Actinopolymorpha cephalotaxi: one gene and its partner. The protein of the gene in region 1 interacts with the protein of each later gene in a pairwise test. Links are inferred from orthologs where the notes say so. Each region holds a gene or a part of one and is shown in the gene's direction. Other genes may lie near its edges.

Region 1 (14,343 bases):
CCAGGTCCTTGGCGAGCTGGTCGAGCAGTCGCTCGAGGGTGTGTACGTCGTCGGCCGGCCACTGGGACAGCACGGCGTCGATGCGGGCGCGCCTGCGGGCCGCCGCCTCCTCCAGAACGCGGTTGCCGACCTCGGTGACCGAGACCAGTGCGGCCCGGCGGTCGTCGGGATCGGTGACGCGTCCGAGGTAGCCGGAGGTCTCCAGCGCGCGGACGTGCCGGCTCACGGTCGACACGTCGAGCTGCACCTGGCCGGCGAGATCGGACAGCCGGGTCGGCCCCGAACACGCGACCGTGTGAAGAACGTAATGCAGAGCGGGCTCGATCGGCGCGTCATTTCCGCGCTTGACCAGCCGCACCAGCCGCATCAGGGCGACCAGCAACGTCTCCGGCGCCGGACCGGAGGCGGAGGGGGAGCCGCCGGGTTCGCCGGTCGGAGCGGGATTGCCAGTTGCTTGCACGCCGCAAGTATACGGGTTTGCATGCGCCATGCAACCATTACCGAGGGCCGTCCGGATCTCGCTCACGGTGGTCCTGACCGGTGCCCGGAAAGTGTCTCCGAAGGTGCCCTGGGAAGTGTCGCGGAGAGTGCTCCGGGGAGTGCTCGCGGAGTACGACCGGCATGCCTCCGCCGGGCCGCAGGGTGACCGCCGCCTGGGGCCTCACCCGGTGCCCGGGCACCGCCTGGGGCGCCCATCGGCGGGCCAGCGTGGCGAGGACGAGCACCCCCTCGGTCCAGGCGAAGCCCAGCCCGACACAGATCCGGGCACCCACCCCGAACGGCAGGTACGCCGCCCGCGGCTGGCCCGGGACGCCCTCGCCGAAGGCCCCGTCGGAGCCGATCCAGCGAGCCGGTGCGAACGCGTCCGGGGCCGCCCAGAACCGCGGGTCGCGGTGCAGGGCGTACTGGCTGGTCACGCACAGCGACCCCGCGGGCAGTGTCCAGCCGTCCAGTTCGACGTCGGTGAGCGTGCGCCGGCCGAGAATCCACGACGGTGGGTAGAGGCGCATCGCCTCCGCGAGCACCGCCCTCGTCCGCGGCAGCCGGTCCAGGTCGGCGTAGGTGAGCCGGGCGGGATCGGTCACCACGGCGTCGAGTTCGGCGTGCAGCCAGGTCGCCGCCACCGGGTTCCGGTCCAGCAGCCACCACGCCCACGACAGCGCGCTCGCCGTGGTCTCGTGCCCGGCCAGCAGCAGCGTCATCACCTCGTCCCGTACGACCGTGTCGGCGTCGGTCGCGGCGCCGTTCCCGGTGCCGTTCCCGTCGGCCGCCGCCTCGAGCAGGGTGGACAGCAGGTCGGGGCCGGGCGGGCGGCCGCGGCGTTCGGCGATCATGGTCCGCACCAGGGCGTCCAGGCGGTCCGCGGCGGCGAACAGCCTGGCCCGGCCGCGCGTGGGCACCGACAGCAGCAGGTCGGCGCCCGGGAGCATCCGCCGGGAGAACCCGTCCATCAGCTCACCCAGCGCGTCGGCCACCTCGGCGCTGCGGTCCCGCAGGTCGGTGCCGAACAACGCCTCGCCCACCACCGCCACCGTCAGCGCGGACATCTCCCGGGCCAGGTCGACCTGGCGGCCGTCCCGCCAGCCGGCCGCGCGGTCGAGTGCCGCCCGCACCATCACCGGCGCGTACGCCCGCAGCCGGTCGCCCTGCAGCGCGGGCTGGATCAGCCGCCGCTGGGAACGGTGCCACTCGCCCTCGCTGGTGAGCAGGCCCTCGCCGAGGAGGATCCGGATCCGCTCCAGCGTGCGGCCCTTGCGAAGATCCCGCCCCCGGGTGACGAAGAGTTCGTGCACCAGGTCGGGATGGCTGAGGACGTAGACGTGTTCGCCGCCGAGCCGCAGATGGGCCAGCCGGGGATGTCTGCGGGCGATCCGGAGGAAGTACGCCGGCGGGTCGCGGCGCAGGGCGAGTCCGGCGTACAGCAGCGCACCGGGCGGACCCGGCGGCCGGGCCACCCGGCCGGTCCTGCCGAGCCTGCCGGGTCTGCCGGGTCTGCCCGGACGGCGGTGCGGGCCACGTCGCTGCGGGCGGTCGTCGTCGCGCGGCGGGTCGGTGCGGTCGGACGGAGGGCTGGTGGCCATGTACTTGTTCTACGTGGTTTCCGGCCGCCCGGACGCACAGTCGGCGCGGCTGGGCCCGTTGTCCGCCGGGCTGTCGGTCTGGCTGCCGGGGAGTGCCAGACTGCGGCCATGACCGGTGCCCGCCCCCACGACAGCCCGTACGACAGCGCAACCGGCAGCCCCGATGGCAGCGCGGAAGACAGCCCGGACCTGGGCGCCCTGCTCGCCGACATCGAGGACGCCGAGCGCACCCTGCGCGGGATCGCCCGCACCACGCCGATGGAGGCGTCCCGCTGGCTGGCGGACCGGGTGGGCGGGCCGGTGCACCTGAAGTGCGAGAACCTCCAGCGGGCGGGGTCGTTCAAGATCCGTGGCGCGTACGTGCGGATCTCCCGGCTGAGCCAGGCCGAACGCGCCCGCGGCGTGGTGGCGGCCAGCGCCGGCAACCACGCGCAGGGGGTCGCGCTGGCCGCCCGGCTGCTGGACACCCGGGCGACGGTGTTCATGCCGTTCGGCGCGCCCATCCCGAAGGAGGAGGCCACCCGCTCCTACGGCGCCGACGTGCGGTTCCACGGCCACACCATCGACGAGGCGCTGGTCGCCGCGCGGCAGTACTCCGAGGAGACGGGTGCGGTGTTCATCCACCCGTTCGACCACGCGGACATCATGGCCGGCCAGGGCACGCTCGGCCTGGAGATCCTGGAGCAGTGCCCGGACGTCGCGACCGTCCTGGTGTCGACGGGCGGCGGCGGGCTGGTGGCCGGGGTGGCGGCGGCGCTGGCCGGGCGCGGCTCGAAGGCCCGGGTCGTCGGGGTCCAGGCGGCCGGCGCGGCCGCCTACCCGCCGTCACTGGCGGCCGGTCGTCCGGTCCCGGTGGAACGCATGCGGACGATGGCCGACGGGATCGCGGTCGGCTGCCCGGGCGGGGTGCCGTTCGAGGTCGTCCGGCGCTGGGTCGCCGGCGTGGTCACCGTGTCGGAGGAGTCGCTGTCGCGGTCGCTGCTGCTGCTCCTCGAACGCGGCAAGCTGCTGGTCGAGCCCGCGGGGGCGGCGGCCGTCGCGGCTGCGCTGGACGCCCCGGGCGCGTTCGAGCCGCCGGTGGTCGCGGTCCTGTCCGGGGGCAACATCGATCCGCTGCTGCTGATGCGGGTGCTGCGCCACGGCATGATCGCCGCCGGACGCTACCTGTCCCTGCGCGTGCGCGTGCCCGACCAGCCGGGCGGACTGGCCGCGCTCCTGCGCCAGCTCGCCGAGGCGGACGCGAACGTGCTGGACGTCGTACACCAGCGCACCGGCGCCGGCCTGCACCTCGGCGACGTCGACGTGGCCCTGCAGCTGGAGACGCGCGGGAAGCACCATCGCGAGGAGATCCTGCACCGACTGCGATCAGCTGGCTACACGGTCAACTTTTCGTAGGTCAGATATCAGGTTCTGTAAAGACTGTCTTGACACTCCATGATTCGCGGAGTGGAATCGACCCATGCCTGAGAACACATCTCCCGAATCGGACCCCTGGGCCGAGGCGACCGACGCCGTGCCGACCCACCGCGACGAGCCCACCCCCACCGCTGAAGGCCACAGCACCCCCGACCCGGCGGAGGAGCGGGTGCGCGCCGAGGCCGAACGCCTCCAGCGGGAAGCCGCCGAGCGCGCGGAGCAGGCGCAGACCGCCGCCAACGAGGCGATCCGCGGAGCCGAGCATGCAGCCGGTCCGCACGGCAACGGCGAGCACCCCGCCTCCGAGCCGCCCGTAACGCCCACGCCGCCGACGCCGCCGACGCCCCCCACGCCGCCGGAAGGCGACGATCCCGTACGCCGGATCCTGGCCGACGTCGCCGCCGGACGGCTCGGCCCGGAGGAGGCGGCCGCCCGCCTGGACGAGGCCCGCCGCACCACCGACACCGGGTCCGCCCCGTCCGGACAGCAGTCCGGAGGCGGAGCGACCCCGGGAGGGGCGACGGCACCGGGCGGGTCCGAGCGGCGGACGCTGCCCACTGCCTCCTCGGCCGAGCCGACCAACCGGGTGCGGATCCGCGCCGTCGGCCGGCGGGTCCGGATCATCGGTGAGCCGTTCGTCTCCACGGTCGCGGTCGACGGCCCGCACGTCGTACGCCAGGAGGGCGACACGCTGGTCGTCACCAGCGAGGGTGAGTTCGGGGCGTCCCTGGACGGCTTCACGCTGATGCGCACCCGGTCGCTGCGCGACGTGCAGGAGCGGGTGTTCGACCTCGGACGCGAGCTGTCCGTCCGCGTCAACCCCAGCTTGGCGGTGGAGATCGAGGTCACCGCGGGCAGCGTGAACGCCGAACGCATCCCGGGCCTGGAGCAGGTGCGGGTCACCGGCGGCTCCGCACGGGTCCGCGACGTGGAGGGCCCGATCGACGTACTCGTGCAGGCGGGTTCGGCGCAGGTGGAGGGACGCATCCACCGGGGCAAGTCGCGGTTGCGGGCGGAGTCCGGCTCTCTCCAGCTGCGGCTGCTGCCGGGTTCGAGCGTGCGGGTGCGCCCCGACGTCCAGCTCGGCCGGGTGCAGTGGGAGCCGCCGGGCGCCGACCGGGACGAGCACGTGATCGGCACCGGCGACGGCCAGCTGGCCCTGGAGGTCGTGATGGGGATGGCGACCGTCAAGCAGGCGCCGTGAGCATGGCGTACGGCACGGGTGGTTACCCGGGGCACTCCTCCGCCCACGCGCACCGGCCGCCGCGCGACTGTCCCGTCTGCGGCGCCGGACTGCAGGTGACCCGGCTCAGCTGCGACGCGTGCGCCAGCGAACTGTCGGGAGTGTTCGAGTCGTGCGGGTTCTGCGGCCTGACCGACGCCGAACGCGACCTGCTCCGCGTCTTCCTGGTCTCGCGCGGCAACATGCGGGAGGTGGAGCGGCACCTCGGCGTGAGCTATCCGACGGCCCGGCAGCGCTACGCCGACCTGCTGGCGAAGCTGGGCCTGGAGGGCGCCGGGTCGCCGGCCGCCGCGGCCGGTCCGTCAGGTCAGGCGGGTCCGTCGGGTCAGGCGGGTCCGGCAACTCCGGCCGAGCCGGAGCAGAGCCGGGAGGACGTCCTCGCCATGCTCGCCCGGGGCGAGATCGACGTGGACGCGGCCGCCGACCGGCTCCGTCAGGTCGGTTAGCGACCGTCCCGGCGAACCCCGGCGCGTACGAAGAAACCCACGATGCGCGGCGTCACCGCGCATCGTGGGTTCTCGCTGTCCGGTGGTGGCCCGGGCGACAGGCCGGCGCCGGGCTCAGCCGGTGGTCAGCCGGTGGTCAGCCGAACGGCACGGCGTCGACGATCTCCACCTTGACTTTCCGGCCGTTGGGCGCGGAGTAGGTCGCCTGGTCGCCCTTGCGCTTGCCGCTGATGGCGCGGCCGAGCGGCGACTCGGGGGAGTAGACCTCCAGGTCGACCGAGGAGTCCAGCGACAGCAGTTCGCGCGAGCCGAGCACGAACGTCTCGGTCTCGTCGTCGCCCTGGAAGCGGATGGTCACCTTCATGCCCGGCTCGACGATCCCGTCGTCTGCCGGCGTGTCACCCACCCGGGCGCGGCGCAGCATGTCCTGCAGCTTGCGGATCTGCGCCTCGACCTTGCCCTGCTCCTCCTTGGCGGCGTGGTAGCCGCCGTTCTCCCGCAGGTCACCCTCGTCGCGGGCTTCACCGATCCTCTTGGCGAGCTCCGCGCGCACAGTGCCCGTGAGATGGTCCAACTCCGCCTTCAGACGGTCGTAGGCGTCCTGCGTGAGCCAGATGACGTTCTCGTCGGTCGACTGCGTCACAGCTTCGCTCCTTGGTCATGCGGGGGCACTTCGGTCATTCGAAAAAGATCCGGTCATTTCGCGCGGGTGCGCTCTCGGTGCGTGTCCGGAACTGTACGGACTGACCTATCAGGCTAACAACGCGCGGCTCTCCCGGCCATCCCACGTCGGTACGTCGAGGTCGGTGAGCAGAATGTCGGTCGTCTGAGCCACCATGGTGGTCGCGCGCACTTTTTGCAACCCGCGCCGCCGGACAGAGGAGACAACTACGGTGCCTTCCACCGCACCCGCACCGCTACGACTCATGCACGTGCACGCCCACCCCGACGACGAGTCGAGCAAGGGGGCCGCCACCACCGCCCGTTACGTCGCGGAGGGTGTCGAGGTCCTGGTCGTGACCTGCACGGGGGGTGAGCGCGGATCGATTCTCAACCCGCACATGGACCGGCCCGACGTCCTGGACAACCTCGCCGACATCCGCCGGCAGGAGATGGACCGGGCCCGGGAGATCCTGGGCATCCGGCAGGAGTGGCTCGGTTTCGTCGACTCCGGCTTCCCCGAGGGCGACAACCCCGGCCCGCTGCCGGAGGGGTCGTTCGCGGCGACGCCGGTCGAGGAGTCCGCCGGTGCGCTGGTGGGGGTGATGCGCGAGTTCCGCCCGCACGTCGTGACGACCTACGACGAGAACGGCGGATACCCCCACCCCGACCACATCATGTGCCACAACGTCACCATCGCCGCGTGGGAGGCCGCCGGTGACCCCGACGCCTATCCCGAGGCCGGCGAGCCGTGGCATCCGCTCAAGCTCTACTACCACCACTCGTTCCACTGGGAGCGCACCAAGGCGCTGCACGACGAGATGGTGCGGCGGGGCCTGGAGTCGCCCTACGCCGAGCGGCTGAACGAATGGAAGCAGGACCCCGCGCACGCCGCCAGGGTGACCACCCGGGTGCCGTGTTCGGACTACTTCCCGGTCCGCGACAAGGCCCTGCTCGCACACGCCACCCAGATCGACCCCGAGGGGCCGTGGTTCGCCTGCCCGCTGGAGGTGCACGTCGCCGCGTGGCCGACCGAGGACTACGAACTGGCCCGCAGCCTGGTGGAGGCGCCCGTCCCCGAGGACGACCTGTTCGCCGGGCTGCGTGATCTCGTCGAGGACGCGCCCGGCCCGCGAGGCGCCGGACGGCTCGCCCCGGAGGCGTCCTGAGGTCGTGTCCGCATCCTCGGCTGCGACAATCGGCTGACGGGCCCGTGCCTGTCGCGGACCACGAACACCCAGGTGGGAGAAGGTACGTCCAGTGCTGTACATGATCGTCGAGGCGGCCGCGCCGCAGGATGACGCGGCGTGGGTGGGCCCCGGTCTGCTCGGTTTCGTGGTGATCGCGGCCATCGGCGTGGCGACGGTGCTGTTGTGGCGCAACATGAACAAACAGCTGCGCAAGGTGCGGTTCGAGGAGCCCGAGCCGCGCCGCCGCCCGGGACCCGGACAACCGCCCGCCGGTGGTGACCGGCCAGGACCGGCCGGCGGGCCGGGCGACACCGCGGAGGACGGCGGGTCCGGCCCGGACCACCCCGGCGCGGAGGATCGCCGCCGCTGACCTACTGACCCGCTGAGTTGGTGACCCGCTGACCTGGTGATTCGCCGGTCAGGGGACCACGCGGACGTCGAGTGCGGCCCGGGCCGCCGCCTGGTCGCCGTCGACGGTGAGTCGCCGGCCGAGGTCGTCGGCCGGTAGCCGCCGCCACAGCGCGAGCAGCAGGTCGCCGGCCGTTCCCGTGACGGTGGCGGTCGCGGCCGCAGCCTCGGTGTCGGTGAGCGCGGGGCCGATTCCGACCGGTACGCCGTCCGGCTCGGCCGGAGGGCTGACCAGCCAGCGGCCGGCGTGGTCGGTACACCGCAGCAGGACCGGCGCGAGGAGCCGATGCGGCCCGAAGCGCTGTGACCTCGGCATCATCACCTCCACGACCTCACCCACGCCGTCGGCGGCCAGGTCGGGGTCGACCACCGGCGTACCGCCGACAGCCTGTTCGGCGTCGACCCGGTGGATGCACACCTCGTGCGCCTGGCGGCGGGACCAGAACTCCGCCGTGCCGCCGTCGCCGAAAGCCCAGGTCGGCCGGGCAGGGTCGGTCGCCGCCAACTGGTCGAGCAACAGGTCGACCGACTCGGCGTACCACGGTCCCAGCTCGGAGTCGGCCGGGCTGGGCACCGTGTCCGACCCGCCGCCGGGAAACTCGCCGGTCCGTACGATCTTCGCGGCCCACCGGTGCACCCGGCCGGTGTGTGCCACCAGGTCGGCGAGCGTCCATTTCGGGCATGACGGGACGCGGGCGGTGTCCGGGCCGGTCTCGTACGCCGCCAGCAGGCGGGCGGCCTCGGCCCGGATGAAGGCCGCGTAGGCAGGTGGGTCCAGCGCGCCGTGCAGCGGAACGGAGTTGGCGGGGTTGTTCATGAGCTCAACCTAAGGTGTCCGGTCCCCCGGTGGATCACGTGGCGACTGGTGATGCGGGGGCTCGCGCACCGGCGCGGCGGGTGGATCCGGTGGTGTCGGTGCGGTCCCATAGGCTCGGTCGACGCAGCAGGGGCGAAGGCGGCCGGGTCCGGCGACAGCCCAGGAGGCAGGCATGAGCGAAGCGGCCCAGACGCAACTGAGTGGTGTCGCCGAAGGCACCGAAGACCCAGGCGCCACCGAAGTCATGGGTGGCACCGAGGGCACCGGCAGCACGCCTGCGGGCGAGCGGCAGACCACCGACGGCCGCGGATCGCTGGCCGAGCTGGTGGCCGCCGGCTGGGAGGATGCCCTGGCGCCGGTCGCCGGGCAGATCGCCGCGATGGGCGACTTCCTGCGCGCCGAGCTCGCCGCCGGGCGGCGCTACCTCCCGTCCGGTCCCGACGTCCTGCGGGCGTTCCAGCAGCCGTTCGCCGACGTGCGCGTCCTCATCGTCGGCCAGGACCCCTATCCCACGCCCGGGCACGCGGTGGGGCTGAGCTTCTCCGTGGCACCCGAGGTGCGGCCGATCCCGCGCAGCCTGACCAACATCTACCGCGAGTACGCCGCCGACCTCGGTCATCCGCTGCCGTCCAACGGCGACCTGTCGCCCTGGTCGCGGCGCGGCATCCTGCTGCTCAACCGTTCGCTCACCGTCGAGCCCGGCAAGCCCGCCGCCCACCGCGGCAAGGGCTGGGAGGCCGTCACCGACCAGGCCATCCGGGCGTTGGTGGCCCGGGAGACGCCGCTGGTGGCGATCCTGTGGGGGCGGGACGCGCAGAGCCTGCGGCCGTTGCTGGGCAAGGTGCCCAGGATCGAGTCCGCGCACCCGAGCCCGATGTCGGCCGACCGGGGGTTCTTCGGTTCCCGCCCGTTCAGCCGGGCCAACGCCCTGCTGACCGAGCAGGGCGGGGAGCCGGTCGACTGGGCTCTCGACTGACCTGCACTCGACCGACTGCACCGACTGACCTACCCGACACTCGTGCACCGATGCATCGCACCGGGGGATCTCATGCGTACACGCCTGGCCGCGGCGGCGGTCGCGTTCGCCCTACTCACGGGTGCGGCGGCCTGCTCGCAGGGCCCGCCGGAGGAGGCGTCCAGGGCGGCACGGGCGTTCGCCGCGGCGTGGTCGTCCGGCACGCTCGGCGCCACGGTCGACCCGCGCACGGCGAAGGCCGCGGGCCGCGACCTGACGGCCGACGCGCGGGCAGTGCGGGTCCGGAAGACGACCGTCCGCCCGGCCGGTGAGCTGACCTGCCTCGACAGCGACCAGGCCGCGAAGCTGAAGGCCGACGGGAAGGTCTGCCGCCAGCCGCTGACCGTCACCCACGAGCTGGCCGGCCTGGGCGACTGGCATTACACCACCACCGCGCAGGTACGCCAGGACGACCAGGGCAGGTGGAAGGTGTGGTGGACGCCACAGACGTTCCACCCGAAGCTCGTGGCGGGCACGGAGTTGCTCCGCCACCGGGAGCTCCCGAAGCGGGCGTCCATCCTGGACCGCGCGGGGAAGCCGCTGACCAAGGAGACGCCGGTGGTCCGGGTCGGGGTGGAGCCGCGCCGGGTCGAGCCGGACGTCACCTACGCCAAGCTGCAGCAGGTGCTCGACGTCGACCCGAACGCCCTGCGCAGGCGGGCCGAGGCGGCCGACCCGACGTTCTTCGTCGACGTGCTGACCCTGCGCGAGCCCGCCTACCAGAAGGCGCGGGCCCGGCTGGACGACATCCCCGGGGTGGTGACCCGCGAGGACACCATGTCGCTCGGCCCGTCGTCGTCGTTCGCCCGCGGCGTGCTCGGCGTCGTCGCGCCGGCGACGGCGGACTCGCTGAAGGACGCGGGCCCGTTCGCGACGGACGGCGACGCGGTGGGCGCGAGCGGGCTGCAGGCGGCGTACCAGACCCGGTTGGCCGGTAGCCCGAGCGGCCGGATCGACGTGGTGCGCACCGCCGACGACCACCGGGTGGCCACGGTGTTCTCGCGGACGGCGAAGCCGGGCAGGTCGCTGCGCACGACGCTCGACCAGGACGCGCAGAACGCCGCGGAGGACGCGGTCGCGGGCCAGCAGAAACCGACCGCGCTGGTGGCGGTCCGGGCCGGCACCGGTGAGGTGCTGGCCGCCGCGAACGGCCCTGGCGTGACGTCGTACAACCGTGCCTTCGTCGGCCACTACGCACCCGGCTCGACCTTCAAGGTGGTGTCGGTGTCCGCGCTGCTGGAGGGCGGGCTGCGTCCCGGCGACACGGTGACCTGTCCGGCCGACACGTCCGTGGGCGGCAAGCACTTCAAGAACGCCTACTCCTTCTCCCTGCCCGACGGTCCGATGACCGACGCGTTCGCGCACTCCTGCAACACCACCGTGGTCGACCGCGCCCGCGACCTGGACGACGGCGACCTGGTGGCGATGGCCGAGCGGTTCGGCATCGGCACGAAGTGGAAGCTCGGGCTGCCGGCCTATTCCGGCTCGGTCCCCGAGCCCCACGATCTGGTCGACCGCGCGGCCAGCATGATCGGCCAGGGCCGGGTGCTGATGAGCCCGCTGGGCATGGCGCTGGTCGCCGCGACGGTGGACGCCGGACGGCCGTACAAACCGGTGCTGCTGCCCGACGTGGCGCCCGGCGGTCCCGCGGGCGAGGCGCTTCCGGCCGGACTGGTCCAGGAGATGCGGGGGCTGATGCGGGCGGTGGTGGCCGACGGCTCCGCCAAGCAGTTGGACCTGCCCGGCCCGGACGTCCACGCCAAGACCGGCACGGCGGAGTACGGCAGCGACGACCCGCCGCGCACGCACGCCTGGATGATCGGCTACCGCGGCGACATCGCGTTCGCGGTGCTGGTCGAGGACGGCGGCGCCGGCGGCAAGGACGCGGGACCCGTGGCGCGCACGTTCCTGCGCGGCATCAACTTCGTGGAGTGAGGGCCCTCCCGGCCTAGGGTCTGTCCTGCGGATCATGGCCGGTTCGCGTGCCCCCGCATCCCGCCCGGCCGCGTTGTCGTCGTCGCGCGTAGAACACCGCTACGCGTCTCCTCCTCCGCCTTGCCGGACGGGCGCGGATGACCCGCTCACTGTTCGGCCATGATCGGCAGGACAGACCCTAGACTCGACACCATGGCGCGACCGAACGAGCAGGTGGGCGCGCTCCTGCAGGAGTACGCCGACCTGGTGGCGATCACCGGTGGCGCGCCCTACCGTGCCCGGGTCTACGAGAAGGCCGCGCGATCGCTCGCCGGGCATCACCTCGACGTGTCCACGCTCGACGAGGCCGGTCTGCGCGAGATCCCCAATGTCGGCGACTCGATCGCGGCGAAGGTGGTCGAGTACTTCCGAACCGGCCGAATCGAGGAGGTCGAGCGGCTGCGTGCCCGCATCCCGCCCGGCGTGCGCGAGCTGACGCGGATCCCCACGCTGGGCCCGCGCAAGGCGATGATGCTGTACGACGACCGCGGCATCGCCTCGGTGCAGGACCTGCTCGACGCACTGGACGCGGGGCGGCTGAGGGGCCTGAAGGGGTTCGGGCCGAAGACCGAGGAGAACCTCCGGCACGGCATCACCCTGCTCCGCCAGGCCGGTGGCCGGGTCACCCTGGACGTGGCGATGGCGCTCGCCGAGGAGATCGTCGCCGCCCTGTCCGCCCTGCCCGAATGCGAGCGCTGCACCTTCGCCGGGTCGCTGCGCCGGATGCGTGAGACCGTCGGCGACCTGGACATCCTGGCCGCGTCCACGCAGCCGCGGTCGCTGATGAACGCGTTGACCGGGCTGTCGCTGGTGGCGGAGGTGATCGCGCACGGCGACACCAAGACGTCGGTGCGCACCACCGCGGGAATGCAGGTCGACCTGCGCGTCGTACCCCCGGAGTCGTGGGGCGCGGCGCTGCAGTACTCCACCGGCTCGAAGGCGCACAACGTGCGCACGCGCGAGATCGCGGTACGCCAGGACCTCAAGCTGTCCGAGTACGGCCTGTTCACCGTCCCGCCCGCGCAGCGCCGGCACCGGCGCAAGGCTGGGTTGACAGCCGAAACGGTAAGTGGTGAAGGGGATTCGGGCGAGGAGAAGGTCGAGGCGGCAGAGGAGCCCGGACCTCCCGAGGCCGGCGAGCTGGTGGTGTCGAGGTCGGAGAAGGAGGTGTACGCCCGGATCGGGCTGCCGTGGATCCCGCCGACCCTGCGGGAGGACCGCGGCGAGATCGAGGCGGCCCGCGACGGCGCGCTGCCCGACGTCGTGACCGAGCAGGACATCAGCGGCGACCTGCACACCCACACCGACCTCACCGACGGGGTGGCGCCGATGGCTGCGATGGTGGCCGCCGCGGCCGAGCGCGGCTACGACTACTACGCGGTCACCGACCACGCGCCGAACCTCTTCATGCAACGGATGACGGACGAGAAGATGCTGGCCCAGCGCGAGCAGTTGCACGCCCTGGCGAAGCGGTACCCGGCGATGACTCTGCTGCACGGGACCGAGCTCAACATCGACCCCGACGGCGAGGTCGACTGGCCGGCGGACTTCCTTGCCGGGTTCGACATCTGCGTCGCGTCCGTGCACTCCCACTTCGATCAGACCAGGGCGGAGCTGACCCGGCGGCTGGTCCGGGCCTGCGAGAACCCTCACGTCAGTGTGATCGGGCATCCGACCGCGCGGCTGATCGGCCGCCGGCCGCCGATCGACGTGGACCTGGAGGCGGTGTACGAGGCGTGCGCGCACACCGGCACCGCCCTGGAGGTGAACGCCTCACCGGGCCGGCTGGACCTGAACGACGAGCACATTCTGGCCGCGCGCCGCCACGGGGTGAGGTTCGCCATCGACACCGACGCGCACGCGGTCGCCCACCTGGACTACCTGCGGTACGGCGTGGGGACCGCCCAGCGGGGCTGGCTCACCGCGGACGAGGTGATCAACACCTGGCCGCTCCGCCGGCTTCGGACGTTCCTGCGCAAGGGCCGGGAAGTAAGCATGGGCCGGGAAGTAAGCATGGGCCGGGAAGCAGGCATGGGCCGGGAAGCACGGAAGGGACGGAAGGAACCGTGACCCGGGGGAGCGCACCCGCACTGGTCCAGGAGACGGCGTACCGCTACCGGATCGACCCCATCGGGCGGATGCGGGTGCCCGGCGTGGTGTTCGCCTCTCCCGGACTGCTGCCCGAGGTGGGCGGTGACCAGGCGCTGCAGCAGGTGGCGGACGTGGCGACACTGCCGGGAATCGTGGACGCGTCGTACGCCATGCCGGACGTGCACTGGGGCTACGGCTTCCCGATCGGCGGGGTGGCCGCCACCGACATCGCCGAGGGTGGCGTGGTGTCCCCGGGCGGGGTCGGCTTCGACATCTCCTGCGGCGTCCGGCTGTACGCGGCCGACCTCGACGCGGCGGACCTCGCGCCGAGGAAGGAGGCGGTGCTGGACGGACTGAGCCGGTCGACACCGCGCGGCATGGGGAAGGGCGCGGTGTGGGAGCTGTCCGGGACCGACCAGCTCGCGAAGGTGCTGGCGTCCGGCGCGAGGTACGCCGTCGAGCAGGGACACGGGGTGCAACGCGACCTTGACAGGTGTGAGGACCTCGGCGCGGTCGATGACGCCGACCCTGCCGGACTGAGCGAACGCGCTGTCAACCGCGGCTTGCACCAGCTGGGAAGCCTGGGGTCGGGCAACCACTTCCTGGAGGTCCAGGTCGTCGACGCGGTGCGCGACCGGGTTGCGGCGGAGGCCTTCGGGCTCCGGGCGGGCCAGGTGTGCGTGATGATCCACTGCGGATCGCGCGGACTCGGCCACCAGATCTGCACCGACCACGTACGCACGATGGAGCAGGCGATGGCGGGGTTCGGCATCACCGTGCCCGACCGGCAGCTGGCGTGTGTGCCCGTCGACTCCGATCCCGGACGGGCCTATCTGCGGGCGATGGCGGCGGCCGCCAACTACGCCCGTGCCAACCGGCAGTTGCTCGGCCAGGCCGCGCGCGAGGTGTTCGAACGCCTCACCGGCGCCGGCCTGAACCTGGTCTACGACATCTCCCACAACCTGGCGAAGGTGGAGACGCACGTGGTGGCGGGGCAGTCGC
Region 2 (14,410 bases), 380 kb from region 1 along the record:
ACCCCGGTGGCGGTCGACCACGCGCAGTACCTCGGCGACACGCCTGTCGAGATCGCCGGGGAGAAGGCCGGCATCATCAAGTCGGGCGCGGTCGCGGTGATCGCCCAGCAGGAGGTCGAGGTCGCGGAGGTGCTGATGCGCCGGGCCGCGGAGGTCGGCGCCTCGGTGGCGAGAGAGGGCCTGGAGTTCGGGGTCGTCAACCGCGACATCGCGGTCGGCGGGCAGCAGCTGACCCTGCAGGGCCTGCACGGCACGTACGGTGAGATCTTCCTGCCGCTGCACGGCGCCCACCAGGCGCACAACGCGTCGGTGGCGCTGGCCGCGGTCGAGGCATTCCTCGCCGGCGGGGTCACCGAGGGCGAAGGCCTGGACGCCGACCTGGTACGCGAGGGCTTCGCCAACGTCAGCTCGCCCGGACGGCTGGAGGTCGTCCGGCGCAGCCCGACGGTCCTGCTGGACGCGGCGCACAACCCGCACGGCGCGACCGCGACCGCGGCGGCCGTCACCGAGTCGTTCTCGTTCGAGCCGCTGATCGGCGTGGTCGGGGTGATGGCGGACAAGGACGTGGAGGGCGTGCTGGAGGCGTTCGAGCCGGTGCTCAGCCGGATCGTGGTCACCCAGAACTCCACCGCGCGCGCCATGCCGGCCGCAGAACTCGCCGAGATCGCGATGGACATCTTCGGCGAGGAGCGGGTCTCCCTCGCGCCGCGGCTGGACGAGGCGCTGGACCTCGGCATGCGGCTGGCGGAGGAGGAGGCCAGCGCACTCGGCTCCGGCGGGGTCCTGGTCACCGGCTCGGTCATCACCGCCGGCGAGGCCCGGGTCCTGCTCGGGGGACGGTGACGGCGTGCGTTCGGTACTGGCGGCCGTCCTCGTCTTCGAGGCGATCATCGTCGGGCTGGCCATCCCGGTGGCCGTCTCGATCGAGGGCGTCGGCGGCGGCCAGGCCGGTGCGGTCGGCGGCGGGATCGCCGTCGCCTGCCTGGTCACCGCGGGCCTGCTGCGGTTCCCCGCCGGTCGCGTGATCGGGTCGGTGCTGCAGGTGGTGGCGATCGCGCTGGGAGTCTTCGTACCCCTGATGTTCTTCCTCGGCGGGATCTTCGCCGTGCTGTGGTTCGTCTGCCTCGTCCTCGACCGGCGGATCGTCGCGCTCCGGGCCGAGCGGGACCGCGCCGAGTGACCGGTTACGCTGCGCATCCTGTCCGTCTGATCAGTTCTGTCCGTTCTTCCGGGCCGGCGTCCCCGCACGCAGGCCCGTCCCACCGCGAGGAGTACGCGTGTCCGAGCGCACCCTGGTCCTGATCAAGCCCGACGCCGTGAGCCGTGGCCTGGTCGGGGAGATCCTGAGCCGCTACGAACGCAAGGGGCTGGCGCTGGTCGCCGCCGAACTCCGCACCATCGACGCGGCGACGGCTGACGTGCACTACGCCGAGCACGTCGAGAAGGCGTTCTACCCGCCGCTGCGCGACTTCGTGACCAGCGGTCCGCTGCTCGCGGCCGTGCTGGAGGGTGACCAGGCGATCGAGGTCGTCCGGGCGCTCAACGGCGCGACCGACGCGCGCAAGGCGGCCGCCGGCACCGTCCGCGGTGACCTCGCGCTGTCCAACCGGGAGAACCTCGTGCACGGCTCGGACTCGGCCGAGTCGGCCGCCCGCGAGATCGCCCTCTGGTTCCCTAAGCTCTAGCTCGTTCCGGCGCGTCCTCGGCTAACCCGTTCCGGTGAACGTGAGCACCACCAGGCCGAGGTTCAGCGCGGTCACCACGGCGGCGACCACTCCCGCGGCCGCTGTGGTGGCCGGGTGGTTGGTCGCCTCGCCCATCAGCCGCCGTCGGGCGGTGAGGAGCACCAGCGGCACCACCGCGAACGGCACCCCGAACGACAGCACCACCTGGGACAGCACCAGCGCGCGGGTGGGGTCGACGCCGGCCCCGAGCAGCAGCAGCGCCGGCGCCAGCGTCACCAGCCGCCGGACGAGAAGCGGGATCCGCCGGCGCAGCAACCCCTCCATGATCATCGCGCCGGCGTAGCAGCCGACCGAGGTGGACGCCAGCCCGGAGGCGAGCAGCCCGACCGCGAAGACCACCGCGATCCCGCCGCCGAGCTGGTCGGCGATCGCGGCGTACGCACCTTCCAGCCGGTCGGTGCCCGGCACGCCCCGCAGCGCCGTGGCGGCGGCCAGCAGCAGGCCGAGGTTGACGGTGCCGGCCAGCACCATCGCCACCAGCACGTCGATCCGGGTGACGGCGAGGTAGCGGCGCACCACCCGGCCGGCACGGCGGCGCACCCGGGCAGCGGCGGGGTCCGCCGCCAGCAGCCTTGCCGGGTGCCGTCCCGCGGAGGTCCAGGCGGCGAGCCGGCGCGCGGCCGGACCGTCGGCGGACAGGCCGGAGTGCAGATAGACCGCGTGCGGCATCAGGGTCGCGCCGAGCATCGCGGTGGCCAGCAGCACGCTGTCCAGGCCGGCGAACCCCGGAACCATGCCCGCCGCGACGTCGCCCGGCGCCGGTGGCGCGACGACCAGACCGGCGAGGAACCCGACCGTCACGATCAGCAGGAACGACACGATGACGCGCTCGAACGGTCGCCGGCCGAGCCGGTCGTGCACCGCCAGCACCGCCATCGACACCGTGCCGGTGACCAGCCCGCCGAGCAGCAGCGGCAGGTCGAACAGCAACGCCAGCGCGATCGCCCCTCCCACCACCTCGGCGAGGTCGGTGGCGACCGCGACCAGCTCCGCCTGCAGCCAGTACGCCAACCGGGCCGGCCGGGAGAGCTCGTCGGCGACCAGGGCCGGCAGGGACCGCCCGGTGACCAGCCCCACCTTGGCGGAGAGGTACTGCACCAGCCCGGCCATCAGGTTGGCGGTGACGATCACCCAGACCAGCAGGTAGCCGTACGTCGCGCCGGCGGTGACGTTGGTGGCGACGTTGCCGGGGTCGACGTAGGCGACCGCGGCGACCAGCGCCGGACCGATCAGCGCCGCCCCGGAGCGCTTTCGCACCCCCGTCCGCGGCGCACGGGCCCGGCTGCGTGCGTCCCCCGTACCCCCGATCGTGGTCGGCATCGGGGTGTCGCGGCCCGCCTCGGCCCTACGCCTGGGCGCCGGTCAGCGCACGCACCCGCCGCAGCACCTCCGGCGCACCCAGCGCCCGGGCGACCGAGAACAGGTCGGGGCTGCGGGTGGAGCCGGTGAGCGCCACCCGGATCACCTGGGAGGCCTCCCGGATGGAGCCGGGGAAGGCGTCCGGGTCGCGCTTGTACTCCTTGGCGTTCTTGGCGAAGCCGTGCCGGGCGGCGAGCTCACGGATCTGGCCGAACCACTCCTGCGGGTCGTCCAGCTCCTGGTATCCGTCGGCGAACTCACCGGCCAGCGTGCGGACGATCTCCGGGTCCAGCCCGCCCAGCCGCTCGTCGCCCGGATCGGCGACCAGCGGGAAGAGCGCGGGGAAGAAGAAGCCGTACACCGGCCGGAAGTCCGACCACCGGCGCAGGTCCTTGCGCGGGTTCTCCACCCCTTCGCGCTCGACCGCCAGCGCGCGCAGCGCGAGGTCGCGGTCGTTCGCCACGACGTCCACCAGCTCCGGGTCGTAGGTCCGTGCCCAGACGGAGAGCTGGTCGAGGATCTCCTCACCGGACAGGGTGGCGATGTGGTCGGCGCTGATGTCGGACAGCTTCACCAGGTCGACCAGGGGACCGGCCACGCCGCAGTCCTCCAGCCGGATCGGCGCCGACAGCGCCTGCTCCATCGGCAGGTCGGCGAGCCGGCCGTTGGCCAGGCCGCGCAGGTAGTACTGCGTGGCCGGGGCGGGGTAGCCGGCCTCCAGGAAGAAGTCGACCGACGCCTCGGGATCCTTGCGCTTGGACAGCTTCCGCTTGCTGCCGCCGTCCTGCTTGTTCAGCGGCGCGATGTGGGCGTACTCCGGCGCCTCGAACCCCAGCGCCTCGAACAGCTGCAGGTGCAGCGGCACCGACGAGATCCACTCGTCGGCGCGGATCACCAGGTTGACCCGCATCAGGTGGTCGTCCACGGCGTGCGCGAAGTGGTACGTCGGCAGCCGCGGCTCCTGGGCGGAGGTCTTCAGGATCACCACGTCGTTGCGGTTGGACTCGTGGGAGAGCTCGCCCCGGATGGCGTCGGTGAAGCGGGTCCGCGCGCCCGGACGGGCCGGCGCGCGGAAGCGGACGACGTACGGCGCGCCCTCGGCGAGCTTGGCCCGTACGGCGTCGGGCTCGGCGTCCCGCCAGATCGCCCACCGCCCGTAGTAGCCGGTCGGCAGCTTCGTCTTCTGCTGCGTCGCGGTGATCTGCGCCAGCTCCTCCTTGGTGGCGAAACAGAGGTACGCCCTGTCCTGGCGCAGCAGCTCGCGGACGTGGCTGAGGTAGATGTGCGAACGCCGGGACTGGCGGTACGGGCCGTAGTCGCCGCCCAGCTCGTCGGACTCGTCCGGCTTCACCGCGAAGTAGGCGAAGGCCCGGTCGAACTGCTCCAGCGCCCCCGGCATCTCCCGCGCCTGGTCGGTGTCCTCGATCCGGAAGAGGTAGCGCCCGCCGGACTCGTCGGCGACGGACCGGTCGATCGCCCCGACGTAGAGCAGGCCGAGGTGGGGCGACCCGGTGGGCGACGGACCGACCCGCGTCACCTTCGCACCCTCGGGCAGCTGCCGGGGCGGGTACTGCTGTTCCCAGTACGCCGGCTCGCGCAGGTCCGCGGGGAAGAGGGCGTCGATTTCGGCGCGGTCGAGCATCGCTGGTGATCTCCGTCGACGACGTGGGGTGGGCGTGGGGGTGGGCCTGTGCCCGGCCTGGGGTTGGCCTCGGGTGGAATCTTGCGTCGACCCTATGCGAGCACCACCTCCGGGCGACGACCGGTAGGCCGGTGATCACCCGCGTGGCGGGTGGCCGTGCCGCGCGGCCAGGCGGGCGCCGTGGTCGCGGACGGCGGCCCGCAACTCCTCCGGGCCGAGCACGTCGACCTCGCAGTCCAGCCCGGCGACGAACGACACCAGCGGTCCCAGCTCGTTGGCGGCCACCCGCAGGATCGCCGCCGGCTCCCCGCCGCCGGGACTCTCGTCCGGCTCCACGACGCCGACGCTGGGCGGAAACCTCCGGCGGGCCTCCGCCACGTCGAACGGCACCCGGAGCCGGGCCTGGATCGACCACGGCGCGAGGTTGGTCCCTTCCGACACCATGGCGATCGCGTCCGGCGGGTCGGTGTGTTCGTACCGCCGGCCGGTCAGCACCGGATCCCGCACCCGGTCGACCCGGAACGTCCGCCAGTCGGCCCGGTCACGGTCGCGGGCGACGAGGTACCAGCGCCGGCCGGTGTGCACGATCCGGTACGGCTCGACCGTCCGTTCGCCGGCCCGCCCCTGGTGGTCGAGGTAGCCGAACCGCACTTCCTCCGTACGCCGGCACCCGGTGGCCAGGGCCACCAGGACGTCGGCGTCCACCCGGGGGAGGTCTCGCCCGGGCAGTTGCACGGTGCTCGCCCGGACGGCGCTCACGCGTTCCCGCAGCCTGGCCGGGAGCACCTGGTCCAGCTTCGCCAGCGCGGCGACCGCTCCGTCCGCCACACCGGAGACCGCGGTGGTCGCGGCGACGCCGAGCCCGACCGCGATCGCCACCGCCTCGTCGTCGTCCAGCAGCAGCGGAGGCAGCCTGCCCGCGGTGCCCAGCCGGTAGCCGCCGTGCGTACCCAGGTCGGCCTGCACGGGGTAGCCGAGGGAGCGCAGCCGGGTGACGTCGCGGCGGACGGTACGCGGGGTGACGCCGAGGCGTTCGGCGAGCTCCTCGCCGGGCCAGTGTGGGCGGGCCTGCAGGAGAGAGAGCAGCCGGAGAAGCCGCACGGCGGTGTCCTTGACGTCCATGACATCCATGAGATCGCCGATCCTTGCGCGCACGCTCGCCGGGGGCCAGCCCCTGGTAGGTGCCGAGCGGTCGCGCGCTGCCGGTTGTCGGTGGGCGGTGGCATGCTCCGCACTCATCCAGCGATGTCCAGCGATCGCGCTTCCGCCCGGGAGGTCCCCGTGGGACGACCTGCTGACCACCAGCCCCCTGACCGAGCTTCGAAACCAACAGGCGAACGTCACTGCACCGGCTGGCCGGAGGAGGCGTTCGACGTGCTGCTGCGGCTGGACGGCGACCCGACCCAGGCCGAGCGCGAACGACATCGCGGCGACCGTGAGCGGCTGGTCCGCGGGCCGATGATCGCGTTGCTGCGAGACGTCGCCGGCGCCGACGAGGCCTACGAGGACTTCCACGTCTGGGGCTTCGCCAAGATGCTGTGGCCCTGGCAGCGGCAGGTCGGCATGGTCCGGGTCGCGCCCAACGTCGAGCTGGGGGTGTCGTTCGACCTCGACGGCCTGGCCGTCCAGTGCTCGTGGTGGTACGCGCCGGGTGAGCAGGTGGAGCGCTATCGGCACGCGGTGGCCGGGGAGGCCGGTGCGGAGCTGGCGGGGCTCGTCGAGGACCTGGCGGAGGAGGGGTACGAGATCGGCGGCGATCTGCTCAAGCGGGTGCCCCGCGGCTTCCCGCCCGGCCATCCCAGGGCGGACCTGCTGCGCCACCGGTCGCTGACCGCCGCCCGCCCGGTCGGCGGCGAGGCCTGGCTGCACACGCCGGAGGTGGTCGACCGGCTGCTCGCGGAGTTCGCCGCGCTGCGCCCGCTGACCACGTGGTTCGCCGAAAATACCGGACCGGAGCTGTCCGCCACCGGGGCTAGCGTGCGGCCATGACCACCCAGAACGACACCTCGGCCGGCTCCTCCACGAAGAACCCGGCGAGCAGTTCGATGAAGGCCCACCTGCTCGAACTCTCCGACTTCGCCTGGCAACGACTGCACCACCGGCTCGGTGGCCTCACCGACGAGGAATACCTTTGGGAGCCGGTGCCCGACGCCTGGACGCTGAGACCGTCCGGAGACGGCACGTACGCCGCCGACGGGTCGGCCATGCCCCCGCAGCCGGCGCCGTTCACCACCCTGGCCTGGCGGATCGCCCACGTGGCGGACGTCCTCGGCGAGGACCGGACCGCCACCTGGCTCGGCCTGCCGGTCGGTGCCGACGAGGAGCCGGCGCCGCGGGGCACCGCCGCCGCGGCGGTCGCTGCGCTCGAACGCGCGCACGCGATCTGGCGCCGTCGCCTCGCCGCCGTGACCGACGAGGCGCTGGCCCGCCCGATGGGTGACATCGCCGGCCCGTTCGCCGAGTCCGACGGCGCGGCGTTCGCGCTGCACATCCTGGACGAGCTGATCCACCACGGCGCGGAGATCGGGGTCGTTCGCGACCTCTACCAGCACCAGCGCCCCCAGGACCCGTTTGCCGACGCGTGCCTGCGCGGTGACCGGGCCGAGGCGCAGCGGCTGCGTGAGCAGGATCCCGGCGTGGTCGAGCGCCTCGGTGCGGACGATCCCGGGATCGTGTCCCGGGCTGCCTCCCGCGAGCGCTGGGACGCCGTACGCCTGCTCGTCGACCTCGGGTTCGGTGTGGACGCCCCCGAGCGTTCGCCGGCGCCGTCCCCGCTCCACTACGCGGCCGGGGCGGGCGCGCTCGAGGTCGTACGCCTCCTGGTCGAGCGCGGCGCCGACCTGGACCGCACCGACCCGACCTTCGCGGCCACCCCGCTCGGCTGGGCCGAACACTTCGGCCAGGCCGAGACGGCCGCCTACCTCACGTCTGTGCGCCGGTGACCCCGTGTGCACTCGAACCGCCTCCGGACCCGGCCGGAAACGCGGTCGGAGTCGGGGAAGGGCGCGGATCGTGCTGCCGCGGGTCGGTCAGGCGTCGGGGAGGACCGTCCGGCTGACGTTGACCGGGACGCTCAGCGTCGGCGGCTCGCCGCCGTCGGCCAGCGGGGGCTCGCCGACCACCACCTCGGCGTCGTCGCCGGCGCCGAGCGCGCGGGCGCGAGACGCCCAGTCTTCGATGTCGGCGAGAGTGAGTCCCGACCCTGCCGGGAGACACAGGAACGCGGCCATGCGGCACATCTTCCCATCAGACCCCGGCACCTCCTACCCGGACCGGCTCCAGGGGTGGCGGGTACCGCTTTTCCCGGTACGCCGGCTACCGGCCACGCCGGCGGTCGCGCCGGGCGTCCCGCCGGGCCTGCCGAGCGTCCCGGCGTCCGGCCCGGGCGTCGGCGAGTGCGGACCTGCGCTGGGACCGCGCGTCGGCGAGCGCCGCGCCACGCTGGGACCGGGCGTCGGCGAGGGCCTCCCGCCTGCTCTCCCGGGCGGCGCGAAACCCGTCGTACGGCCGCGAGCTCGACACCCGCAGACCACCGAGCACCGAGAACGAACGAACCCGCAGGGTCGGTGCGTCGTCGCCGGCCACCTCGTCGACGTCGATCCGCCGGCCGCCGAGCAGGCTGAACCCCTCGGTCACCACCGAGACCCCGGGCGGCACGGTCAGGCTGACGCCGCCGATGACCGACACCGAGGTCAGGGTGACCTCCGGCGCGTCCAGCTGCGCCTCGCGCAGGTCGAGGTCGACACCACCGATCAGCGTCACCGAGACCAGCTGGTCGCGCATCCGCCAGCGGCCGCTCCGGCGCAGTCCGCCCAGTGGTGTCACGTGCCAGTCGGTGCGACCGCGGCCCGCGGAAGGGTGGACGGCGGGCTCGGCGGCTTGCTCGGCGCCCAGCGGCAGGTCGCGAAGGAGCGGTTCGAGCTCGCCGCGGGTGCGTGCGGTGTAGGAACGCTCCAGTCGGTCGCTGAACTCCTCCAGCGTCAGCCGGCCCTCACCGCACGCGGCGTTGAGCCGGGAGACGACCGCCTCCCGCTCCGCGTCGGAGGCCAGGATGGAGGCCTCGCCCACCGCCGGGTGGTCAGGTCCCGACTGCTCGGACCGGCTGGGTTCGGGTTGCTGGTCGGTCATGGCCGCCTTCCCCGTGCTGCGTCAGTAGAGGTGGGCGCTCCGCAGGCGACGGGCCGGGACTGCGTCCCTGCCCTGCCCACCGCGCGGACATTATCCCGCCGTACCCCAGATCCTGCCCGTGCCGCCAGGATTCCGCCCGCACCGGCAGGATCTACCTCAACCGCCAGACCTCGGCTACCGAGCCCGCGCTCCGCACCAGGTGCACCGCGGCCGGGTGAGCAGCCGGTAGGAGAGCGCGGCGACGCCGAGGCCGGCTCCCCACACGAGGTACGCCGACATGGCCACTCCCATGAACCAGGACGGGTACGGGTCGGCCTGCGCCGCGCTCGCCGGCTCGGTGAGGAGCTGGACCAGACCGGTCCCGAAGTACGCCGTCATTCCCACCGAGACGCCCAGCCCCGGGCCGAGGACCAGCCACCGCGGCACCCGGCGGCCGGCCAGGCCGAGCACCCAGCGGGGCCAGGTCCGCCCGAAGCGGTGGACCTGCGCCAGCGGCAGCAACGTGCCCGCGAGCGCGGCGGCCGCCAGGAACGCCAGGCCCGCCACCCTTCCCGCGGATCCGGTCGCGGGTGCCGCCTCCGGGCCGAACCCGATCAGGGCCTGGGCGCCGAACCGGATCACGCACCCGAGGACCGCCGCGTAACCGGCCGCGAACGCCCACCACGGTGCCCGCACCTCGCCGTCGGTCCCGGCGATCCCGGGGGTCTCCGCGCCGACGGGCCCGGTGGACCCGGACGACCCGGCCGGGGTGCGACGCGCCGGCCGCCCACAGCCCAGGCAGCCTCCCCGCAGCCGCCGGCCTGCCGCCAGCGCGGTCCCGCCCACCAGCACCGCGGCCGCCATGCAGCCGGCCCGGCTGAGCAGCGCACCCACGTCGAACGGAACGCGGGTGCCGACGAACAGCAGTCCCACGACGTCGAGCAGCAGGAGGCAGGCGGCGGAGGTGATCACCGCGCTCACGGCCCAGGCGAGCGCCACCACGGTCCAGCCGGCGACCGCCCGGGCCCCGGTGACCCGCGGCCCGGCCGGACCGCCGCGTCCGGAGACCACGCCGAGCGGGCCGACCAGCAGGCGGATGCCGAGCGCCACCACGGCCGCCGCCGCGCACAGGACGACCACGCCCCAGCCGGAGAACGCCAGCAGGTCCGGCCCGATCGGCGGGAACCACGGCCGGTGGCCGAGTGCCCAGTACGTCCGAAGTGCGCCGTACGCGAGGGCCCACCCGATCACCAGCGCCGGCAACCGCGCCGACCAGTGGACCTCGGGTCGGGGCGGGTTCGCGGCGGCTTCCGGGCCTCGCCGGACCCCGGCATCTCCTCGCGGGTGGCACTCGAGGCAGTTCAGGGGATCCAGGCCGTCCAGCTTGTCGAAGCCGTCCGCGTCGCGGCCGATCCGCGTTCCGTCGAGAAATCGCATGGCTTTCACGCTGGCCGGAGCAGACCTGGTGTTGCCTCCCTCTCGAGGGGGAACGGCCTCGCCCGCCCGGCCGACCCTGCGGCAAAGCCTCGTCGGACGCCCCGAACCCGCCCCGAACCCGTGCCGAACCCGTGCCGAACCCGCCCGGCGGACCGGCGGCCCGGGCCGGGACCCGGCCGGCGGTTACCCTGGATGCTTTGGCCGACGAGACCCCGATCGAAGGTGTGCTGAGAACCATGGCCGTGGAGTCGTTGTTCCCCCGGCTGGAGCCCCTGCTACCGGCGGTACAGAAGCCGATCCAGTACGTCGGCGGTGAGCTCAACTCGACCGTCAAGGAGTGGGACTCCACCCAGGTCCGCTGGGCGCTGATGTATCCCGACGCCTACGAGGTGGGGCTGCCCAACCAGGGCGTGCAGATCCTCTACGAGGTGCTCAACGAACGCGACTGGATCCTGGCCGAGCGCACGTACTCCGTGTGGCCGGACATGGAGAAGGTGATGCGGGACAACGCCATCCCGCAGTTCACCGTCGACGGGCACCGCCCGGTCGGTGCGTTCGACCTTCTCGGTGTGTCGTTCGCCACCGAACTCGGCTACACCAACCTGCTCACCGCGCTCGACCTGGCCGGCATCCCGCTGGAGGCCTGCGAGCGCACCGACGAGCATCCGATCGTGCTGGCCGGCGGCCACTCGGCGTTCAACCCCGAGCCGATCGCCGACTTCCTCGACGCCGCCGTCCTCGGCGACGGGGAGGAGGTCGTCCTCGCGATCAGCGAGGTGGTCCGGGAGTGGAAGGCCGAGGGAAGCCCGGGCGGGCGGGACGAACTGCTGTTCCGGCTGGCCGTGTCCGGCGGGGTCTACGTACCCAAGTTCTACGACGTCGACTATCTCCCCGACGGCCGGATCAAGCGGGTCGCCCCCAACCGCAGCGGCGTTCCGTCGCACGTCGTCAAGCACACGTTGATGGACCTCGACAAGTGGCCCTACCCCAAGCAACCGCTGGTCCCGCTGGCGGAGACGGTGCACGAGCGCTTCTCGGTGGAGATCTTCCGCGGGTGCACCCGCGGCTGCCGCTTCTGCCAGGCGGGGATGATCACCCGGCCGGTACGCGAACGCAACATCTCCACGATCGGTGAGATGGTGCAGAACGGCGTGGAGGCGTCCGGCTTCGAGGAGGTCGGCCTGCTGTCGCTGTCCAGCGCCGACCACTCCGAGATCGGCGAGGTGGCCAAGGGGCTGGCCGACAGGTACGAGGGAAGCAACGTCTCCCTGTCACTGCCGTCGACGCGGGTCGACGCGTTCAACGTCACGTTGGCCAACGAGCTTTCCCGGAACGGCCGCAGGTCCGGGTTGACGTTCGCGCCCGAGGGTGGCAGCGAGCGGTTGCGCAAGGTCATCAACAAGATGGTCAGCGAGGACGACCTCATCCGCACCGTCGCCACCGCGTACGCCAACGGCTGGCGGCAGGTGAAGCTGTACTTCATGTGCGGGCTGCCGACCGAGACCGACGAGGACGTGCTCGCCATCGCCGACCTGGCCCAGCGGGTGATCGCCACCGGACGCGAGGTGTCCGGGCGCAACGACATCCGGTGCACGGTGTCCATCGGCGGGTTCGTGCCCAAGCCGCACACGCCGTTCCAGTGGGCCGCCCAGGAGTCCTGGGAGAACGTCGACTCCCGGCTGTCCAAGCTGAGGTCCGCGATCCGCAGCGACCGGAAGTACGGCAAGGCGATCGGGCTCCGCTACCACGACGGGCAGCCCTCGGTGGTCGAGGGACTGCTGTCCCGCGGTGACCGCCGGGTGGGCCGGGTGATCCGGTCTGTGTGGGCCGACGGCGGCCGGTTCGACGGCTGGAGCGAGCACTTCTCCTACGACCGGTGGGTGAAGGCGTGCGAGGAGGCACTGGCCGGCGAGCCCGTCGACCTCGACTGGTACACCACCCGCGAACGCGGCGAGACCGAGGTGCTCCCGTGGGACCACCTCGACGCCGGCCTGGACCGGGAGTGGCTGTGGGAGGACTGGCAGGACTCGCTGGACGAGGTGGAGGTCGAGGACTGCCGCTGGACGCCGTGCTTCGACTGCGGTGTCTGCCCGCAGATGGGTACGGAGATCCAGGTCGGCCCGACCGGGCAGAAGATGCTCCCCATCGTGGGGGTCTCCCAGACCCGGCAGGCCGAGCTCGTCGCCCCCGCCGGCAGCCGTGACTCCGGCTGACCGGCTGACCGACCGGCCGGCGCGGGCCGACCGATAGGGTCTGCGGCGATATGAGCCGGACACCGAAGCCACCCGACCGCAACACCCCGCCGACCGTGCAGCGGTTGCGCTTCCGGTACGCCAAGCGGGGACGGCTGCGCTTCACCAGTCACCGCGACTTCCAGCGGGCGCTGGAGCGTGCCGTCCGCAGGGCCGGCGTACCCATCGCGTACTCCGCCGGCTTCAGTCCGCATCCGAAGATCTCCTACGCGGGTGCCGCGCCGACCGGGGCCGCCAGTGAGGCGGAGTACGCCGAACTCGGTGTCGCCGTGCGTTGCGACCCGCAGGCGCTGCGTGCCGGGCTGGACGCCGCGCTGCCCGACGGGCTGGACGTGCTGGAGGTCGTCGAGGCGGGGTCGGGCGCGCTGGCGGACCGGCTGCAGGCCTCGTTCTGGGAGATCGCCTGCCCGGTGGAAGCCGCCGGCGACCTGGCCTCGGCGGTCGAGGCGTTCCTCGCCCGCGACGTAGTGGAGGTGGAGCGTCTCACCAAGAACGGACTTCGCGTATTCGACATTCGGGACGCCGTCCGGCGGCTCGACCTGACCCGGCCGGAACCGGCCGCGGGCGCACCGTCCGGCGGTACGACCGACCTCTCGATTCCTTGTGCGATACTGCAGGTGGTCGTGCGGCACGGAACGCCCGCTGTGCGACCCGACGACGTCCTCGCTGGGCTCCGCCTGGCGTCTGGGCTCGAGCTTCCGCCACCACATCGCATGACCCGGCGGAGCCAGGGCCCGTGGGACGAGGAGTCCGGCACCGTGGGCGACCCGCTGGCCCCCGACCGCGACGCTTCCGTCACCTCGTGAGTGACAGGAGCCGTTGACGCGGTTGGGGACACCGATCGGGAGCGATGCCGTGGCGAAGGCGCCGTCGCGGTTCCGAAGCGAAGCTACGGCTCTCGCTCGGGACTGACAAGCGACTTACGTCGAGGCCGCCTGCCGGTGACCCTGACGACCGACACAGGCCTCCGCGCGGCTCACCAGCCCGGGGGCTGACAGGAGACAGACTTGCTCGAAAACGAGCCCGGCGCCGAAACGGGCGCGACACCCGAACACTCCGATCGACCCGCTGCCGACACCGGCGGCTCGCCGCCGCAGGCAGACGGCCCGCCGCAGGAGGCGGAGCCCACCACGCCGCGCCGCACCACCCGTAAGCGTGTGAGCCGGGCGAAGAAGGCTGCCGCCGCGCCGGCCGAGCCCGCCGCGGAAGCGGAGTCCCCGTCAGGTTCGGCTGATGGCTCAGCCGACAGTGCGACCGACAGTGCGCCCGACGGCGTGACCGACGGTCCGGCCGAGGAGCAGAAGCCGGCGCCCCGTAAGCGAGCCGCCGCCAAGCGCACCCGGGCCAAGAAGGCCGCCGCCCCGAAGGACGATCAGCCGAAGCCGGATCAGGCGGACGACACTCCGCAGGAGAACGCCCAGCCGGAGACCTCCTCGCCGGCCGAGTCGGTGCCGGCCGAGTCGGTGCCGGCCGAGTCGGCGCCGGTCACAGGTGGCGAGCCGGCAGTGACCCAGCCCGCCGCGACCACCGAGGCACCGCCGGTGGTGGCCTTCCAGCCGCCGACCGTGCTGTTCCAGCCGCCGGCGATCGAGACCGCACCGACGGCTCCCGCCGCGAAGTCTCCTGCGGGAGAGCAGGCCGAGTCCGGCGAGCAGAAGCCGTCGCGGCGCCGGCGTACCCGCGGCGGGGCGGCCGCGGAAGCCGCCGAGCCGGCGGCCACCTCCGAGACCGCGGCGACCTCGGTGACCTCCGAGACCGCGGACACCGACCAGCAGGACCGGCAGGACCAGGCCGCCGAGGCGGACAAGTCCGCCGACGGCGCCGGCAGGTCCACCCGCGGACGGCGTGGCCGCAAGGCCGAGCCCGTC

Evidence for each region.
Region 2: the proteins of FHR37_RS02560 (region 1) and ndk interact in binary tests that used the Escherichia coli proteins (3 or more experiments, as listed by UniProt). The link is inferred for Actinopolymorpha cephalotaxi from one-to-one orthologs.

What each region holds. Positions count from the first base shown.
Region 1 is NZ_JACBZA010000001.1:559,556-573,898, forward strand. What follows is about bases 7,422-10,335. They hold FHR37_RS02560 (uracil-DNA glycosylase), read left to right. Parts: upstream 7,422-8,433; coding sequence 8,434-9,237; downstream 9,238-10,335. Other genes in these bases: FHR37_RS02555 (maleylpyruvate isomerase family mycothiol-dependent enzyme), read right to left, coding at 7,455-8,261; FHR37_RS02565 (penicillin-binding transpeptidase domain-containing protein), read left to right, coding at 9,310-10,335. Outside these bases: FHR37_RS02515 (MarR family winged helix-turn-helix transcriptional regulator), read right to left, coding at 1-460; FHR37_RS02520 (cytochrome P450), read right to left, coding at 498-2,081; ilvA (threonine ammonia-lyase), read left to right, coding at 2,190-3,476; FHR37_RS02530 (hypothetical protein), read left to right, coding at 3,541-4,701; FHR37_RS02535 (DUF2089 domain-containing protein), read left to right, coding at 4,704-5,186; transcription elongation factor GreA, read right to left, coding at 5,323-5,829; mycothiol conjugate amidase Mca, read left to right, coding at 6,080-7,015; FHR37_RS02550 (hypothetical protein), read left to right, coding at 7,107-7,406; more of FHR37_RS02565, read left to right, coding at 10,336-11,211; FHR37_RS02570 (helix-hairpin-helix domain-containing protein), read left to right, coding at 11,404-13,320; FHR37_RS02575 (RtcB family protein), read left to right, coding at 13,317-14,343. UniProt on the Escherichia coli protein: Excises uracil residues from the DNA which can arise as a result of misincorporation of dUMP residues by DNA polymerase or due to deamination of cytosine.
Region 2 is NZ_JACBZA010000001.1:945,005-959,414, forward strand. The notes cover bases 1-2,981. They hold ndk (nucleoside-diphosphate kinase), read left to right. Parts: upstream 1-1,277; coding sequence 1,278-1,685; downstream 1,686-2,981. Other genes in these bases: FHR37_RS04265 (bifunctional folylpolyglutamate synthase/dihydrofolate synthase), read left to right, coding at 1-843; FHR37_RS04270 (DUF4233 domain-containing protein), read left to right, coding at 848-1,180; FHR37_RS04280 (Nramp family divalent metal transporter), read right to left, coding at 1,707-2,975. Outside these bases: FHR37_RS04285 (glutamate--tRNA ligase), read right to left, coding at 3,091-4,746; FHR37_RS04290 (helix-turn-helix transcriptional regulator), read right to left, coding at 4,882-5,877; FHR37_RS04295 (DUF2461 family protein), read left to right, coding at 6,121-6,735; FHR37_RS04300 (DinB family protein), read left to right, coding at 6,732-7,688; FHR37_RS04305 (hypothetical protein), read right to left, coding at 7,776-7,976; FHR37_RS04310 (DUF1707 SHOCT-like domain-containing protein), read right to left, coding at 8,062-8,874; FHR37_RS04315 (hypothetical protein), read right to left, coding at 9,049-10,290; FHR37_RS04320 (TIGR03960 family B12-binding radical SAM protein), read left to right, coding at 10,527-12,503; FHR37_RS04325 (TIGR03936 family radical SAM-associated protein), read left to right, coding at 12,554-13,348; FHR37_RS04330 (ribonuclease E/G), read left to right, coding at 13,550-14,410. UniProt on the Escherichia coli protein: Major role in the synthesis of nucleoside triphosphates other than ATP. The ATP gamma phosphate is transferred to the NDP beta phosphate via a ping-pong mechanism, using a phosphorylated active-site intermediate.